4 regions of the Streptomyces sp. NPDC107575 genome follow, and region 4 is predicted to be linked to each of the others. Evidence: riboswitches for the same ligand, from Rfam matches in the RefSeq annotation. Region 4 holds a riboswitch; each other region holds the start of a gene.
What was found. A riboswitch is a leader RNA that binds a small molecule or an ion and turns the genes downstream of it on or off. The one in region 4 is predicted to bind cobalamin.

Region 1 (4,289 bases), on a different contig from region 4:
GGCCTCGCAGGACTCGGGGTTTTCCAGGGAGCAGGCGACCGCGTCCGGGTCCGGGGTCGCGGTCTGCGCGGGGACGGTGCTGTTGCCCGCCGCCCGCGCGATGCGCGTCGCCGGGCGCGAGCGCAGGTAGTACGTCGTCTTCAGGCCCGACTTCCAGGCGTACGCGTACATCGAGGAGAGCTTGCCGATGGTCGGCGTCTCCATGAAGAGGTTCAGGGACTGCGCCTGGTCGAGGAACGGGGTGCGCGCCGCCGCCATGTCGATGAGGCCGCGCTGCGGGATCTCCCACGCCGTGCGGTACAGGGCGCGGACCTCGTCGGGGATCCAGGTGAAGCCCTGCACCGAGCCGTTGGACTCGCGCAGCGCCTCGCGGGTCTGGGCGTCCCACACGCCGAGCTTCTTCAGCTCGTCGATCAGATAGCCGTTGATCTGGAGGAACTCGCCGGACAGCGTCTCGCGCTTGAACAGGTTGGAGACCTGCGGCTCGATGCACTCGTAGACGCCGGCGATGGAGGCGATCGTGGCCGTCGGCGCGATGGCGAGGAGCAGGGAGTTGCGCATGCCGACATCGGCGATGCGTTCCCGCAGCGCCGCCCAGCGCTCCGGCCACGTCAGCTGTACGTCGTAGTGGTCGGGGTGCAGCACGCCGCGCGCGGTACGGGTCTTCTCCCAGGCGGGGAGCGGCCCGTTGCGCTCGGCGAGGTCGGCGGAGGCCTCGTACGCGGCGAGCATGATGCGCTCCTGGATCCGCGTGGACAGGGCCCGCGCCTCCGCCGAGTCGAACGGCATGCGCAGCTTGAAGAAGACGTCCTGGAGGCCCATCGCGCCCAGGCCCACCGGGCGCCAGCGGGCGTTGGAGCGGCCCGCCTGGTCGGTCGGGTAGAAGTTGATGTCGACGACGCGGTCGAGGAAGGTGACGGCCGTGCGGACGGTCTCGTCGAGGCGCTTCCAGTCGATGTCGCCCTCGACCACGAAGGAACCGAGGTTGACCGAGCCCAGGTTGCAGACGGCCGTCTCCCCGTCGTCCGTCACCTCCAGGATCTCCGTGCAGAGGTTCGAGGAGTGGACCGTGTGGCCGGGCTCCGCCGTCTGGTTGGCGGTGCGGTTGGCGGCGTCCTTGAAGGTCAGCCAGCCGTTGCCGGTCTGCGCGAGGGTGCGCATCATGCGGCCGTACAGATCGCGGGCCGGGATGGTCCGCTGGGCCTTCCCGTCGGCCTCGGCCTTGCGGTACGCGGCGTCGAACTCCGCGCCCCACAGGTCGACCAGCTCGGGGACGTCGGCCGGGGAGAACAGGGACCACGGCTCGTCCGCGTTCACGCGGCGCATGAACTCGTCGGGGATCCAGTGCGCGAGGTTCAGGTTGTGGGTGCGGCGCGCGTCCTCACCGGTGTTGTCGCGCAGCTCCAGGAACTCCTCGATGTCGGAGTGCCAGGTCTCCAGGTAGACCGCGGCGGCACCCTTGCGGCGCCCGCCCTGGTTCACGGCGGCGACCGACGCGTCGAGCGTCTTGAGGAACGGCACGATGCCGTTGGAGTGCCCGTTCGTGCCGCGGATCAGCGAACCGCGGCTGCGGATACGGGAGTACGAGAGGCCGATGCCGCCCGCGTGCTTCGAGAGGCGGGCGACCTGGTGGTACCGGTCGTAGATCGAGTCGAGCTCGTCCAGCGGGGAGTCGAGGAGGTAGCAGCTCGACATCTGGGGGTGCCGGGTGCCGGAGTTGAAGAGCGTGGGGGAGGAGGGCAGATAGTCGAGGCGGCTCATCAGGCCGTAGAGCGCGGCCACCTCGTCGAGCGCCCGGACGCTGTCGTCCTCCGCGAGCCCCGCCGCCACGCGCAGCATGAAGTGCTGCGGGGTCTCGATGACGTGCCGGGTGATCGGGTGGCGCAGCAGGTAGCGGCTGTGCAGGGTGCGCAGGCCGAAGTAGCCGAAGCGGTCGTCGCCCGCGGTGTCGATCAGCGCGTCGAGGCGCGCCGCGTGCACCCGTACGAACTCGGCCGTGCGGTCCGCGATCAGGCCTTCGCGGTGGCCGACGGCGACCGATCCGGTGAAGGACGTGACGCCCTGTGAGGCGGCCTCGGCGGCGATGGAGCGGGTGAGCAGCCGGGCGGCGAGCCGGGAGTAGGCCGGGTCCTCGGAGATCAGCCCGGCCGCGGCCTCGGTGGCGAGATCGCGCAGCTCGGCCTCGTCGGCCCGCGCCGAGCGTCCCCGCAGGGCGGCAGCCGCGATTCTGCCGGGGTCGGCGTCGGGGAGGTCGGCGGTCAGCTCGGTCAGGGTGCGCAGCAGGGCTGCACCCGGGCCGTCCTCGGGGGTGGCTGAGACCGGTTCGGCGGGCGCGATGGTCACGTGGAGGCTCTCCCTCGCTCGGCTCGGGGCCTGCGGGGAGGAGGTGGCAGCGCGGGCGCGCACGGGGCGGGCCCTCGTCCACCGGCCCTTTCCGCGAGGCCCGGACGTCGTCGACGCCCGGGCCGGGCGGCTCGGGCGTACCGTCGACAGGTCATCGGACTCACGCGGGCGTTTTTGTACGCCTACGCACACCGTTGCGGGACAGTTCCGGATTCGCACCGGATTCCCCTGCGGCGACAGCGAGAGCGAGCATACATGTTGTGCCGGGCTTTCGCTTCAGCCCCATATGTTGTGTCGGCGTGCTCCTGGGGTCGGACCGGCTAGAGCTTCAACTCGTACGCCCGCAGCGTCACTTCCGGGATCGGGGACCAGTCGCGGTCCGGGATCCGGGTGAAGCCGAGGCGTTCGTAGAGGCGGTGCGAGGCGGTCGCGAGCGGCTGCGTGCACAGCACCAGCGCCGTCTTGCCGGCGGCGCGCGCCCGGTCGACCACGGCCCGCACGAGCGCCTCGCCGACGCCCTTGCCGCGCGCCTCGACGTCGACCGCGAGCATCCGGAACTCGGCCTCGCCGGCGCGGGAGACCTCCGCGTACGGGTGGTCGTGCGCGGGGACGTAGGTGACGCCGCCGAGGACCCGGCCGTCCGGCCCCTCGGCGACGAGGACCTCGGCCTGCCGCGCGCGTTTCTCGACGTCGCGCAGTTCGGCGGCGTACCAGTCGTCCTCGCCGAACGCGAGGAGGCCGCTGCCCAGGTAGGCGCGGGCACTCAACTCGCCGAGCACGGCGTACTCATCGGGGCGCACTGTTCTGATCACGACGCCATGGTTACGCGACCCGCGGCCGTGGTCGCAACGGTTTCCGGAAAAAGCTTCGGGCCCCTCCGAGTCGGAGGGGCCCGAAGCGTTCAGCTGTACGTGCCTAGTGGCCCGACGCCTCCGCGCCGACCTTCGGCAGGTCGACCTGGACGCCCTTGTCGCCCGCGTCGGCCGTGTAGTCCTCGGGCGCCGTCTCGTCGACGCCGTCCGGGGCCTTGAACGCCTTGAGGACGAAGGTCAGGACGACGGTGACGACGACGTTGAGGACGAACGCCGTCATGCCGATGTAGCCGATCTGGCCGATGCCGGGGATCTCCGCCGACGAGCCGCCGAAGTGCTTCTGCGTCGGCGACGCGACACCGTACGCGGCGAGCGTGCCGTACACCATGCCGACCGCCCAGCCGGCGAGCAGCGCCCAGCGGTGGAACCAGCGCGTGAACAGGCCGCCGACCAGGGCAGGGAAGGTCTGCAGGATCCAGATGCCGCCGAGCAGCTGGAAGTTGATCGCGACGGTCTTGTCCATGGTCAGGACGAAGGCCAGCGCGCCCACCTTCACGAGCAGCGAGACCAGCTTGGAGACCTTGGTCTCCTGCGCGGCCGTCGCGTCCGGCTTGATGAAGTCCTTGTAGATGTTGCGCGTGAAGAGGTTCGCCGCGGCGATGGACATGATGGCCGCGGGGACCAGCGCGCCGATGCCGATGGCGGCGAACGCGACGCCCGTGAACCAGTCGGGGAACATGTCCTCGAACAGCTGCGGAATCGCCAACTGCCCGTTCTGCACCTTGATCCCGGCCGCGATGGCCATGAAGCCGAGCAGCGCGAGCAGGCCCAGCATCAGCGAGTAGAGCGGCAGGATCGTGGTGTTGCGGCGGATCACGTTGCGGCTCTTGGAGGACAGGGTCGCCGTGATCGAGTGCGGGTACATGAACAGCGCGAGGGCGGAGCCGAGCGCGAGCGTCGCGTACGTCCATGTGCCCGATGAGCCCGGCGCGAGCCCGGCGACCGGTTTGCCCGCCGCCTCGTTCGCGGCGTCGAACTTGTCGCCCGCCGCCGAGAAGATGTGCTCGAAGCCGCCCAGCTTGATGGGGATGTAGATGATGGCGACCGCGATCACCAGGTAGATCAGCCCGTCCT
Region 2 (4,289 bases), on a different contig from region 4:
AGCGGGCCCGCGCGGCCGAGTTCCCTCGCAACGCACCGGATCCGGATGTGTCCAGGGCCGCCGCCGAAAGGCGGGGCCCGCGCCCGGACTCCGTGCTGCCCGAAACTGGAGGACCACGTTGTCCATCACCTCCGAGACGTCAGACACCTCTGACTCCCGCCCCGCAGAAGAGAGTCGGCAGGCGCCGCCCGCCGACCGGTCGGCCTGGGCGTCACTGCGCCCGCTGGTGCTCCGACTGCACTTCTACGCCGGGGTGTTCGTTGCCCCGTTCCTGTTCGTCGCCGCGGTCACGGGCCTGCTCTACGCGGGCTCGTTCCAGGCCGAGAAGATCGTCTACGCCCATGAGCTGAACGTCCCCGTGGGCAAGGCCCAACTGCCCATCGCCGAACAGGTCGCCGCCGCCCGCAAGGCCCATCCGGAAGGAGACGTCAGCGCCGTGCGGCCGTCGCCCGAGGCCGGGGCGACGACGCGCGTCATGCTCTCCGGTGTCGTGGGAGTCGACGCCGACCACACGCTCGCGGTGTTCGTGAACCCGTACAACGGCGAGGTACGCGGCGCCCTCGAACAGTACGGATCGACCGGCGCGCTGCCCCTGCGCACCTGGATCGACGAACTCCACCGCGACCTCCACCTGGGCCAAGTGGGCCGCCTGTACAGCGAGTTCGCCGCGAGTTGGATGTGGGTGATCGCGGGTGGCGGACTCGTCCTCTGGTTCGCCCGCCGCCGCTCGCGTCGCGCGATCCGAGGGACGACCGGCCGCAGGCGCACCCTGTCGCTGCACGGATCGGTGGGAGTCTGGGCGGCGCTCGGACTCTTCTTCCTGTCCGCCACGGGCCTGACCTGGTCGACGTACGCGGGTGCCAGCATCACCGACCTGCGCGAAGCGCTCGGCCAGACCACACCGGCGGTCTCCGCGTCCGCCGCCCCTGCCTCCGGTGGTGAACACGCAGGGCACGACATGGGCGGATCGGGTGCTCCGGCAGGCGACGGCGGCGTCGGTCTGAACGCGGTGCTGGAGGCGGCCCGCGCCGAAGGCCTCTCGAACCCCGTGGAGATCGTCCCGCCCGCCGACCCCTCCTCGGCGTACGTCGTCCAGCAGATCCAGCGGAGTTGGCCGGAGAAGCAGGACGCCGTAGCCGTCGACCCGGCGAGCGGGCAGGTCACGGACGTCGTGCGGTTCGCCGACTACCCGGTGCTCGCCAAGCTGTCCCGCTGGGGCATCGACCTGCACACCGGCAACCTGTTCGGCCTCGTCAACCAGATCGCCCTCGCCGCCCTCGCCCTGGCGGTGGTGCTCCTCATCGTGTGGGGATACCGGATGTGGTGGCAGCGCGGGCGCGGTTCCGCCTTCGGGCGGCCGGTTCCGCGCGGTGCCTGGCAGCAGGTGCCGCCGTACGTCGTGGTGCCGGCGATGGTGGTGATCGCCGTGCTCGGCTACTTCGTGCCGCTGCTCGGCCTGCCGCTCGCGGCGTTCATGCTCTGCGACATCGTGCTCGGCGAGATCGCGTACAGGCGGGGCAAGCGGACGTACGCGCCTGTTGCCTGATGTAGGCCGCTGAACGCCCTCGCCCCTGGTGCCGGAGTGCCGGAGTTGCCGACATCAGGGGCGGGGCCGGATGGCATGATGTCCGGGAACACGGGCGACGGCGGCCCGAGGAAACCGGTGTGAATCCGGTGCGGTACCGCCACTGTGATCGGCGAGCGGATCCCGGAAGACCACTGCCCCGTGAGGGCGGGAAGGCCGGGGCGAGCACGGACCCGAGAGCCAGGAGACTCACGCTGTCGCCCCCTCGAAGCAATCCGGGGCGGAACTCCCCGGCCAGAGGGAGGATGCTCCATGTCCCGACGACGACGCGCCGACGCCCCGGCACCCGCGGCGGGCCGGGCGGTTCCGTGCCGCCTGGTCGTGTGCCGCGACTGCTGCTGCGGCACGGTCAAGGTCAGCGGCGACCACGCGGCGCAGACGGCCCGGTTGCGGGAGATCGCCCCGCTGCGGATCTCCGAGTGCCTCGACGTCTGCGAACAGGCCAACGTCATCGTCGTGCAGCCCTCCGCCGCCGGACGGGCGGCCGGAGCGCGGCCGGTGTGGCTGGGCCTGGTCAACGACCGTGACGCCACCGAGGACATCGCGGACTGGGTGCGGGCGGGCGGACCGGGAGTGGCACCGTGCCCCGAGATCCTGGAGTTCTACGTCATCAAGCCGCCGCGCAGGGCCCCGATCTCATGACCGCGGTGCCGTCGGAACAGGTCACCGAGGCGCTGCGTGACGTGGCGGCACGACTCGGCGGCTTCTTCGCCCTCGACACGACGCCGGCACGGTCGGCGGGCGCGCGGCTCGTCCACGCAGGCCTCGCCGAACGCGCCCGGGCCGTCAACGACCACTACGACACCGCCGCCGAACCCCGCATCGGCGCCTCCATCGCCCACCTCGGCCTCGCGGCACGCCTCTGGTCACCGGTCCTCGCCTGCGCGCTCGTCCACGGGATCGTGCCGAGCGTGAGCGCGGTGGAGTGGTCGGGGGAGGGGCCGGCCCTCCGCCTGCCGGGCCCGGAGGGATGCCGCGCGCCGGAGCTCCCGGCACTGGCCGACGCGGTGTACGAGGAGGTCGACCACGTGCTGGAGCAGGTCGAGAGCGGCCTCGCCATCAAGGTGGCACCGCGCCTGCTGGCCGGCAATTCGGCCTCGGCGCTCGTCGGATCGGCGGCGCAATTGCTGCGGATCCGGCCGGACTTGAAGACAGAAGTCACCTTTCTGGCACGGGAGTTGCTGGAGACGGGCAGGCTGCGGGACACGGGTCGGATCATCGGCCCGGGTCCGACGTTCCGCCGCCGCAGCTGCTGTCTCTTCTACCGGGCCCCGAACGGCGGCAAGTGCGGAGACTGCTGTCTGGTGGGATGACGACGACACGGTGGGAGGGAGTGGGGGCGAGTTGGCGCGTACAGCCAGGAACTCCCCGCTCTTTCTGATGTCCTGCGTTGCGACAGCTGACGTTCTTGACGTTCTTCGCATGCGAGAGAGAGCCGCGATTCATGTTGATCACCGCCGCGCGTGTCCTGACCGGACCTGATCTTCGCGTTGTCGCCGACGGGGCGGTGCTCGTACGCGAGGGCGTCCTCGCCGCCGTCGGTCCGCGCGAGGAGGTCGAGCCCCAGGCACGGCCCGACGAACCTCGGCTCGACTTCCCGGCCGGGACGGTCCTCCCGGGCCTGATCGACGCCCACGTGCACCTCTGCTTCGACGCGGGACCGGACCCCGTATCCACGCTCCAGGAACAGGACGACGAGGCGCTGTTCGCGGCGATGGCGGCGCGGGCGCGGCAACTACTGGCCGTCGGCGTCACGACGGCCCGCGACCTCGGCGACCGCAACGGCCTCGCCGTGCGCCTCGCGCGGGACATCGAGCAGGGTTCGGCCGTCGGGCCGCGGGTCGTCTCCGCGACGACCCCCGTCACTCCGCCCGGTGGCCACTGCTGGTTCCTCGGCGGCGAGGTCTCGGGGCCGGACGAAGTCCGTCGGCTGGTGCGGGGCAATGCCGAGTCCGGTGCCCGAGTCATCAAGGTGATGGCGACCGGCGGCGGACTCACCAAGGGTGGGGCCGCGAGCTGGGAGTCGCAGTTCTCCGGCGAGGAGTTGGCGGCGCTCGTCGACGAGGCGCACCGCGCCGGACTGCCGGTCGCCGCGCACGCACACGGCGCGGACGGCATCACCGCGGCGGTCGCGGCGGGCGTCGACACCATCGAGCACTGCACGTGGATGACGGCCGACGGATTCGAGGTCCGCGAGGACGTGCTCGACCAGATCGTCCAGCAGAACATCTACGTCTGCCCCACGGTCAGCCCGAACTGGCGGATGCTGCCGAAGTTCTTCGGCGCGGATCGCGCCGAGGCCATGTTCGACGTGATCCGTCGGACGGCCGAGGCCGGGGCGCGGCTGATCGCGGGAACCGACGCGGGCGTCCAGCGCGCCGGTTTCGACGGCCTGCCCGCCGCCCTCACGTTCTACGAGCACCTGGGCCTGCCCAACGACCGCGTTCTCGCGATGGCGACGACGGAGGCCGCTCACGCGCTTGGCCTCGACGAGACGACCGGCCAACTCACTCCCGGCTACAGCGCGGACGTCCTGGTGGTGGAGGGTGATCCGCTGACGGATCTGACCGCGTTGCAGGCGGTCGAGACGGCGCTCGCGGCGGGCAGGCGGTAACACGCAGTAAGAGTGGGGGAGTTGCTCAGTTCCCCGCGCACGGGTCTTCGCCCTCGGCCAGTGGCCGGGTGTCGGCCGCCAGGCAGGAGG
Region 3 (4,289 bases), on a different contig from region 4:
TGGCCACCGCCTTGATGCGGCTGTCCGCGGCCGCTGCGGTGAGCGCCATGCCGCTCAGGCCGCAGATGGCCTGCACGCCGATCCGTTCGCGGTCGACGATCTTCTGGAGGCCGAGGAAGTCGACCGCGGCACTGAAGTCCTCGGTGCAGACGTCGGGCGAGGCCACGTCGCGCACCGTGCCGCCGCTCTCTCCGGTGAAGGACGGGTCGAAGGCGAGAGCGACGTAGCCGCGGCGGGCGAACTCGTTGGCGTAGAGCCCCGACGACTGTTCCTTGACGGCGCCGAAGGGGCCGCTGAGCGCCAGGGCGGGCAGCTTGCCGCTGGCAGCATTCTTCGGTACGTAGAGGTCCGCTGCGACCGTGATGCCGTAGCGGTTCTTGAACCGTACGGAAGTCCGCCTGACGTTCCTGTCCAGGGCGAAGGTGTAGCCGGCCTGCCTCGTGGCGGCGCCGCCGGTGCGGCCGGTCTCGTCACCGTAGGCGGGCAGCGCCGTGAAGGACGCGGCGGCAGCGGCGCCGCCACCCGCGATCAGGCCGAGCGCTTTGCGACGTTCCATGGAGTGGACCTCATTCTCGGTCGTGAGGGAGAGGGAGCGAGGTGACGCGCGGGCCGGTGGTGTCCCGGCCGACGCGCGGTTCCAGGAGACCGTTTCCGCGGCAGGAGTGGCAGGTCGGGTTTGTGGGGGGTACCAGTTCAACCCCCCAACACCGCCCGGCGGTTTGCCGAGAGGCAGCAGGTCGCGGCGTGGTGGCGTGCCGGGGTGCCCGTGACACACACCCCGGCACGCCACCCGGGGCATCAGGCCGAGCCGAGCTCCCCGCGTACGATCCTGGCCGCGGCCACCAGGTTCTCCAAGGAGGTACGTGTCTCGGGCCAGGCGCGCGTCTTCAGGCCGCAGTCCGGGTTGACCCACAGTCGTTCGGCCGGGATGGCCTCAAGTCCCTTACGCAGCAAGGCGGCGGCCTCCTCCGGGCTCGGGACACGGGGGGAGTGGATGTCGTAGACACCCGGGCCCGCCTCGCGCGGGTAGCCGTGCCCGGCCAGTTCGCGGGCGACCTGCATGTGCGAGCGGGCGGCCTCCAGGCTGATGACATCGGCGTCGAGATCGTCGATGGCCTGGACGATGTCGCCGAACTCGGCGTAGCACATGTGCGTGTGGATCTGGGTGTCCGGACGGACCCCCGCCGTCGACAGGCGGAACGCCTCGGTCGCCCATTCCAGGTACGCGGCGTGGTCCGCGGTGCGCAACGGCAGGGTCTCGCGGAGCGCCGGCTCGTCGACCTGGACGATCGAAGTGCCGTTCGCCTCAAGGTCGTTGACCTCGTCGCGCAGGGCGAGGGCGACCTGGCGTGCCGTGTCGCCGAGCGGCTGGTCGTCGCGGACGAAGGACCAGGCGAGCATGGTGACCGGGCCGGTGAGCATGCCCTTGACCGGGCGGTCGGACAGCGACTGCGCGTACGACGTCCAGCGCACCGTCATCGGCGCGGGGCGGGAGATGTCCCCGGCCAGTACCGGCGGGCGCACGTAACGGGTGCCGTAGGACTGGACCCAGCCGTGCTGCGTGGCGAGGTACCCCGTCAGCTGCTCGGCGAAGTACTGCACCATGTCGTTGCGTTCGGGTTCGCCGTGCACGAGCACGTCGATGCCGGTCTTCTCCTGGAAGGAGACGACGTCGCGGATCTCGCTCCTGATCCGCTCCTCGTAGCCCGCGGTGTCGAGGCGTCCTGCCCTCAAGTCGGCGCGTGCCGTGCGCAGTTCGGCCGTCTGCGGGAAGGAGCCGATCGTCGTCGTGGGGAGCAGCGGCAGGCCCAGGTGGGTGCGCTGGGCGGCGGATCGCTCGGCGTAGGGCTGGGTGCGCCGGGTGTCCGCGGCGGTGACGGTGGCGGCGCGGGCCCGTACGGCCGGGTCGCGGGTGATGGGGGAGGCGGCGCGCGAGGAGAGGGCGGCGCGGCTCACCGCGAGCTCGGCGGTGATCGCGTCCGTGCCGCGGGTCAGGCCCTTGGCGAGGGTGGCGACCTCGGCGGTCTTCTGGCGGGCGAAGGAGAGCCAGCGCCGGATCTGCGGGTCGATGTCGCGCTCCCGGGCGGCGTCCAGCGGGACGTGCAGCAGCGAGCAGGAGGCGGCCGCGTCGACGCGGTCGGCGAGGCCGAGGAGGGTGCCGAGCGTGGCGAGGGACTTCTCCAGGTCGTTGACCCAGACGTTGCGGCCGTTGACGACGCCGGCGACGAGTCGCTTGCCGGGCAGGCCGCCGACCGACGCGAGCGCGTCGACGTTGGCGGCGGCCGCCTCGGTGAAGTCGAGGGCGAGGCCGTCGACCGGCGCCTTCGCGAGGATGGGCAGGGCGTCGCCGAGACGGTCGAAGTACGACGCGACGAGCAGCCTGGGCCGGTCGGTCGCCGTGCCGAGCTCGCGGCAGGCGCGCTCGGCCGCGGCGAGTTCGGCCGCGGTGCGGTCCTGGACCAGGGCGGGCTCGTCGAGCTGCACCCATGCGGCGCCGGCCGCGCGCAGGTCCGCGAGGACCTCCGCGTACACCGGCAGCAGCCGCTCCAGCAGCGTGAGCGGGTCGAAGTCGGCGGCGACGCCCGGCGCGGGCTTCGCCAGCAGCAGGTACGTGACCGGGCCGACCAGGACCGGGCGGGCCGCGAGCCCCTCGTCGCGGGCCTCCTTGAACTCGGCGACCTGCTTGGTGGAGTCGGCGGTGAACACCGTGTCAGGCCCCAACTCCGGCACCAGATAGTGATAGTTGGTGTCGAACCACTTGGTCATCTCCAGCGGCGCCACGTCCTGGGTGCCGCGGGCCATCGCGAAGTACCCGTCCAGGGCGTCGGCCGCGACGGCGGCGCGGTGGCGCTCAGGGACGGCGCCCACCATGACGGTGGTGTCCAGGACGTGGTCGTAGTACGAGAAGTCGCCGGTGGGGACCTCGTCGATACCGGCCGAGACGAGTTCCTGGCGGTTGGTGCGGCGCAGTTCGGCGGCGGTGGCACGCAGGGCGTCGGCGGTGACGCGGCCCTTCCAGTACCCCTCGATCGCCTTCTTGAGCTCCCGGCCGATGCCCTGGCGCGGGTAGCCGTGCACGGTGGCCCGTGCTGCCGCGGCTGCGGTCCTGGTGGTCACGGAGTTCTCCTTCGAGAGACGTATCCCATGGATCCCGGGGACCGGAACGCGTGAAGGAGAGACACCACCGGCGGTGCGACCTCGCGCGGACGAGGCGCGGTGGTCCGCCTGATGTGTTCGCCGACCCGCCCTCGAGGTCACCGGGATGTCCGCGCACGCGTCGTACGAGCACGGGCAGATGGCAGGTCTTCGGACTCGCGGGCACGTCCTTCGAACGAACGAGGACACCTACTGGCCGTCGCTTCCCAGGTCCCGTCTGTCGGACCCAGTGCGTGTGACGGCGGTCGTTCCCACTCACCGCTGCGGGGCAGTCCCGGATTCCCACCGGGTTCCCTCTTGCGACGCATCCCGCCTGGCTGACGGGGCGAACCAGCTGCACCACCCACCCTAAGGGCTGGTCGCACGTGGCGTTGCACAATGCGGGCATGGATCACACAGTCATGAAGGTCGTCGCGGCGGCCGTCGTCGAGAACGGGCGGCTGCTCGTCGTCAGCAAGCAGGCGGCGCCGGACGTCTACTTCGTTCCGGGCGGCAAGCCCGAGCCGGGCGAGGAACCGGAGGAGACGCTCGTACGGGAGCTGCGCGAGGAACTGGGCGTCGAGCCCGGCCGCCTCGAACCGCTCGCCGTGGTGGAGGAGCGGGCGGCTCTGGAGGGCGTGCCGATGCACCTCACGGTCTTCGCCACGACGCTGATGGGCGATCCGGTGCCGGCGGCCGAACTGTCCGCCCTGCGCTGGACCGACGGCCGCGAGCCGGGCCTCAGGCTGGCCCCCGCCGTCGAACACCATTTGCTGCCGCTTTTGCGGGAGTTGGGGTGGATGGAGCCGGTTGCAGGGTGACCACCGGGCCGCGGAGGCCGGTCATCGCCCACCGGTAGTGGGGGAGTCGTACGTCGGCAGGGTGAAGGTGTCGGCCGGTGGGGCCAGGAAGCGGGACAGCACGGTGCTGACGGGCTTGCTGGTCGTGGTGCGCAGGACGGTGTTGAGGGTGGCGATGCGCGCCTTGGTACGGGGGCTGAATGCGCTTCGAGTGGGGCCCGGTAGGGGCGGAACGGCTCGCGGCCGATGTGACCTGCCTGGTCGTCGTCGACGTGCTGTCGTTCACCACGTCTGTGACGGTCGCGGTCGATGCGGGAACGCGGGTGTTCCCCTGTCGCTGATGGACGCCGCCTT
Region 4 (4,289 bases):
GAGGCGGCGTCGCGGTCCCGCGGCGAGCAGCCCCAGCGGCACTCCTGCCGCCATGCCCAACGCGAGGGCCCCGAGGGCGCTGCCCACCACCGAGGCACCGCCGTGCAGGACGAGCACGAGCACGTCGCGCCCCAGGACGTCGGTGCCGAGAAGGTGTCCTGCGCCGGGCGGCTGCGACGGCAGAGCGTCCGTCGAGGGGGCGGCGTCCCCGGCGAACAGCGGCCCGCACAGGGCAAGGAGCACCGGCGCGCCCAGCAGGGACATCGCGCCCCAAGGCCTCCGGGACCGCGCGGCGGCGGAGGACGGGGTCACGCGGTCACCTCCCGGCGGGGCGCGAGGCGGTGGGCGACCAGGTCGGCGATGAGGTTCACGAGGACGGCCGTCCCGGCGAACAGCAGCGCGTACGTCTGCACTTGCGGGAGGTCGCGGTTCTGGACCGCCTCGACGAAGCCACCCCCGAGCCCGCTGAATCCGAAGACGGCTTCGACCAGTACCGCGCCGCCGAGCAGCCCCTCTACGCAGCGGGCGTACTGCTGCGCCGCCGGGCCGAGCGCGCTCGGCAGCACGTGGCGCAGCACCACGGTGCGCTCGCGCATACCGAGCAGGCGCAGGTGCTCGGCGACGGCGCCGTGCCGCTCGGCCGCCACACCCGCACGTATCTGCCGCGCCAGATCGCAGACATGACGCGCCGTCAGGACCGTGACGGGGAGCACCAGGGCGGTCGGCTGCGCGAGCAGGGCACTCGAGTCCATGCCGACGGCGGTGGCGGGCAGCAGTCCCGCCGCCAGCGACACCGAGGCGACCAGCAGCAGCCCGAGGACAAACTCCGGCACGGCGTGCAGCACGACCGCGGCCGTGTTCAGGGTGCGGTCGAGGCGGCTGCCCTCGCGCAGCCCCGAGCAGGTGCCCACGAGGGGTGCCAGCACGGTGACGAGCACCAAGGCCGGCACCCCCAGCAGCAGCGTCACACCGATGCGGCGGCCGATGTCGTCACCGACGGGCAACCCGGTGGTCAGCGAGTTGCCGGGATCACCGGCGAGCAGCCGGCCGAGCCAGTGCCCGAAGCGGGCCCAGGCCGGTTCGTCGAGGCCCAACTGCTGTCGCAGCGCAGCGACTTGTTCGGGCGTACCGAGTTCACCGCGCAGTACGTCGGCCGTGTCGCCGGGCAACAGCGCCCCGACGGCGAACACGGCGACCAGCACCACCAGGCACTGCAGAAGGGCGAGCAGACAGCGCCGCAGGACGTAGGCGCGCACGGCGTCAGCCGAGGCGGACCCGGTCGAAGCGGGCCCAGTCGTGCGAGTTCGGGGGTGCCGCGCGCAGACCGCCCACCGACCGTGCGACGGCGTCGTTGGCATCGGAGAACGCCCACACGAGGAGTCCGGACTCGTCGCGAGCGATCTTCTGAGCGCGGGTGAGCAAAGCCATACGGTCCTGCCGGTCACGCGTGGTGCGGGCCCGGTCGAGAAGCGCGTCGAACTTCTTCGAGGCGTACTGGGTCTGATTGCGGGCCGCACCGCCGCGCACGCGCTGCTGCAGGAAGTCGGAGACGGGCAGGGTGGAGGTGGTGTTGAAGGCGGCGACGCCCTTGGTCTTGATTTCGCTGAAGTAGGTGCTGGACGCCCGGGTGTTGGCGGACACCTTCAGTCCGATCTCGCGCAGCTGCCGCGCCATCAGGTCGGCGGCCGGTTCCCAGGCGGCATCGACGGAGCTGGTCTCCACGGTGATGTGCAGCCCGGCCGCGCCAGCCTCCTGCACCAGCTTGCGTGCCTCGTCGACGTCCCGCTCCCGTGGTGCGAGGTCGTCGGGGTAGCCGCGCAGGCCGAGGCCGAACAGGTCGTTGCCCACCTCGCCGTGCCCGGCGAGCGCGATGCGGACCAGCGCCTCGCGGTCGATGCCCAGCTGCACGGCGCGGATCAGGCGGGGGTCGTCGAACGGGGCGCGCCCCGTGCGCAGGAGCAGTTGCTGCGCGGTCGCCCGCTTCGCGGTCAGCAGGCGTACGGCACGCTCCTTCTTCAGCCGCTCCACGGAGGAGCCGGCCATGTCGGCGCCGTAGTGCACCTGCCCGGACAGCAGCGCGCCCAGCCGTGCGGACTCCTCGTTCGCGGGGACGATCTCCAGCTCGGCGATGTGCGGGGCGCCGTCCCAGTGGTCCGCCCAACGGCGGTATCGGGCGGTGCCGCCGGGGGTGAACGACACGTAGGTGAAGGGGCCGGAGCCGACCGGCTTGCGGAAGTCCGTCGTCCCGTCCGGGATGATCTCGGTGCCGGGGCCTGCGAAGACGGTGGGGAACTCGAAGTTCGGCGCCTTCAGCACGAAGACGACGGACCGCTTGCCGTCGGCCCTGCTCGCGGTGAAGTCGATGGCGGAGAGCAGCACCTGGGACGGGGATCCCGTCCTGGGGTCGGCGGCGCGCCGGTAGCTGTACAGGACGTCCTTCGCGGTGACCGGCTTCCCGTCGTGGAAGTTCGCCTCGCGCAGGCGTATGTGCCAGCGGGTGCCGGAGGCGTCGCTCTCCCAGGACTCCGCGAGCCGCTTGCGCACCGACATGTCGTCCGCATAGGTGCCGAGCGTGTCGTAGAGGGCCTTGGCGCGGGCCTGGTCCACGAAGTTCGGGGCGACATGCGGGTCGAGGGTTTCCTGGGAACCGCCGGACGTGAACGCGGCCCGGAACCGGTCGCCGCCTCCCCCGTCCTTCGTGTCACCGCCACAGCCGGTGAGCAGGCCGGAGCCCGCGAGCGCCAGGGCGCCTCCGGCTGCCAGCACGCCGCGCCGGCCTGGTTTCGATCCCCGCTCCGTCTGCGTGCGGGCATGCGTCGTCACATCGATCCTCTCCGGGGTGTCCTCGCCCCTGCCGTTGGACCGGCGACGGGTCAGTCTCCTGACTCCCGGATCATCGCTCCGCCTCCGCCTTCCCGTCCGCTCGCGCGGGCAGTGGCATGCGGGAGGATCGCTCCCCGGTCACAGTGGCGGGACCGCGCCGGATTCACACCGGCTTCCTGGTCCCCGTCGCCTCGTGCGCTCATTGTGGCGTACGGGGCAGAGAGGGCATACACCCGGTGGGGTCCGCACATCCACGGGCGGTCATACCGGGTGCCGGCCGCCGCGGCCGTCGTGCGCCACAGGGTAGGGAACAAACGTGCTCGAGTTCTGGTCGATCCGCAGGGTTCGGCCGAGGGGCGGCGCGGCGCGCTGCGGGCATTCGAGGCGTTCGCAGACCCGGCAGCCCATGCCGATGGGGGTGGCGGCGGCACTGCGGCCGAGGTCGAGGCCGTCGGAGTAGACGAGCCGGTGTGCATGACGTAGCTCGCATCCGAGGCCGATGGTGAAGGTCTTCCCCGGCTCACCCCAGCCGCCGCGGTGTCGGGTGACGGCGCGCGCGGTCCACAAGTACCGCTGCCCGTCGGGCATTTCGGCAAGCTGGACGTGAATGCGACCGGGGGCGGCGAACGCCTCGTAGACGTTCCACAGCGGGCAGGTGCCGCCCGCGCGCGAGAAGTGGAAGCCCGTGGCGGACTGTCTCTTGGACACGTTTCCGGCCCGGTCCACGCGGACGAAGGAGAACGGGACACCGCGCAGCCGCGGGCGCTGGAGCGTGCTGAGGCGGTGGCACACCGTCTCATAGCCGAGGCCGTACCGGTCGGTGAGGCGTTCGATGTCGTAGCGCGCCACCTCGGCCGCGGCGTGGAAGTCGCGGTAGGGCAGGATCAGGGCTGCGGCGAAGTAGTTGGCGATGCCGATCCGGGCCAGGGAGTGGGCCGGTGAGCCGGGGGCGAAGTCCTGCGCGGCCTGGCGGTCCAGCTCGTCCCCGTGCTCCAGGAGCGCGAGCTGCGTGGCCATGCGGAAGGCGCGCTGGCCCGGGCGCAGCCGCGTCGACAAGTGCAAGGTTCGCGTCGCCGTGTCGTAGTGGTGCAGGCGGTCCCCGGACTCTGTGCCGAGGTGCACTCCGTGCTGCGTCAGGCGGGCCGCCAAGGCGCTCAGCACCTCACCCGGCCGGATACCGATGACGGCGGCGAGGCCCTCCGCCGCGACGTCGATCTCATGCAGGTAGTTCTGGCGCCGGTAGAAGTAGTCGCGGATCTCCTCGTGCGCGGAGCGCGGTTCTTCGAGTCCGGCTCCGCGCTCGCCGCTCGACCCGACGAGTTCGGCAAGGCGCTGGTTGCGGCGGCCGAGGTCCACCAGGACCCGCGCGACCGCGGGCATCCGGGAGGCGAGTTCGCCCAGGTCCGTCGGGGAGACGCGCGCCCCGTCGATCTCGGCCGCCAGCGCCTCGCGCAGGTCGGCCACCA

Region 1: linked by a shared signal. The riboswitch ahead of ACZ7L4_RS23890 (ribonucleoside-diphosphate reductase subunit alpha) and the one ahead of ACZ7L4_RS12665 (ABC transporter substrate-binding protein) in region 4 are both predicted to bind cobalamin.
Region 2: linked by a shared signal. The riboswitch ahead of ACZ7L4_RS03210 ((2Fe-2S) ferredoxin domain-containing protein) and the one ahead of ACZ7L4_RS12665 (ABC transporter substrate-binding protein) in region 4 are both predicted to bind cobalamin.
Region 3: linked by a shared signal. The riboswitch ahead of metE (5-methyltetrahydropteroyltriglutamate--homocysteine S-methyltransferase) and the one ahead of ACZ7L4_RS12665 (ABC transporter substrate-binding protein) in region 4 are both predicted to bind cobalamin.

What each region holds. Positions count from the first base shown of each region.
Region 1 covers NZ_JBVKBG010000004.1:921,061-925,349, forward strand. The annotation lists gene ACZ7L4_RS23890 (ribonucleoside-diphosphate reductase subunit alpha) at 1-2,343, opposite strand, end outside; cobalamin riboswitch at 2,472-2,602, opposite strand; gene ACZ7L4_RS23895 (GNAT family N-acetyltransferase) at 2,664-3,155, opposite strand; gene mctP (monocarboxylate uptake permease MctP) at 3,259-4,289, opposite strand, start outside.
Region 2 covers NZ_JBVKBG010000001.1:686,832-691,120, forward strand. The annotation lists gene ACZ7L4_RS03205 (PepSY-associated TM helix domain-containing protein) at 119-1,546, shown strand; cobalamin riboswitch at 1,654-1,776, shown strand; gene ACZ7L4_RS03210 ((2Fe-2S) ferredoxin domain-containing protein) at 1,838-2,227, shown strand; gene ACZ7L4_RS03215 ((2Fe-2S)-binding protein) at 2,224-2,898, shown strand; gene ACZ7L4_RS03220 (amidohydrolase family protein) at 3,030-4,199, shown strand.
Region 3 covers NZ_JBVKBG010000012.1:36,946-41,234, reverse strand. The annotation lists gene ACZ7L4_RS40445 (alpha/beta hydrolase) at 1-556, opposite strand, end outside; gene metE (5-methyltetrahydropteroyltriglutamate--homocysteine S-methyltransferase) at 799-3,117, opposite strand; cobalamin riboswitch at 3,281-3,506, opposite strand; gene ACZ7L4_RS40435 (NUDIX domain-containing protein) at 3,543-3,956, shown strand; gene ACZ7L4_RS40430 (hypothetical protein) at 4,136-4,276, shown strand.
Region 4 covers NZ_JBVKBG010000002.1:1,330,811-1,335,099, reverse strand. The annotation lists gene ACZ7L4_RS12675 (ABC transporter permease) at 1-312, opposite strand, end outside; gene ACZ7L4_RS12670 (ABC transporter permease) at 309-1,256, opposite strand; gene ACZ7L4_RS12665 (ABC transporter substrate-binding protein) at 1,261-2,766, opposite strand; cobalamin riboswitch at 2,875-3,002, opposite strand; gene ACZ7L4_RS12660 (short-chain fatty acyl-CoA regulator family protein) at 3,085-4,289, opposite strand, start outside.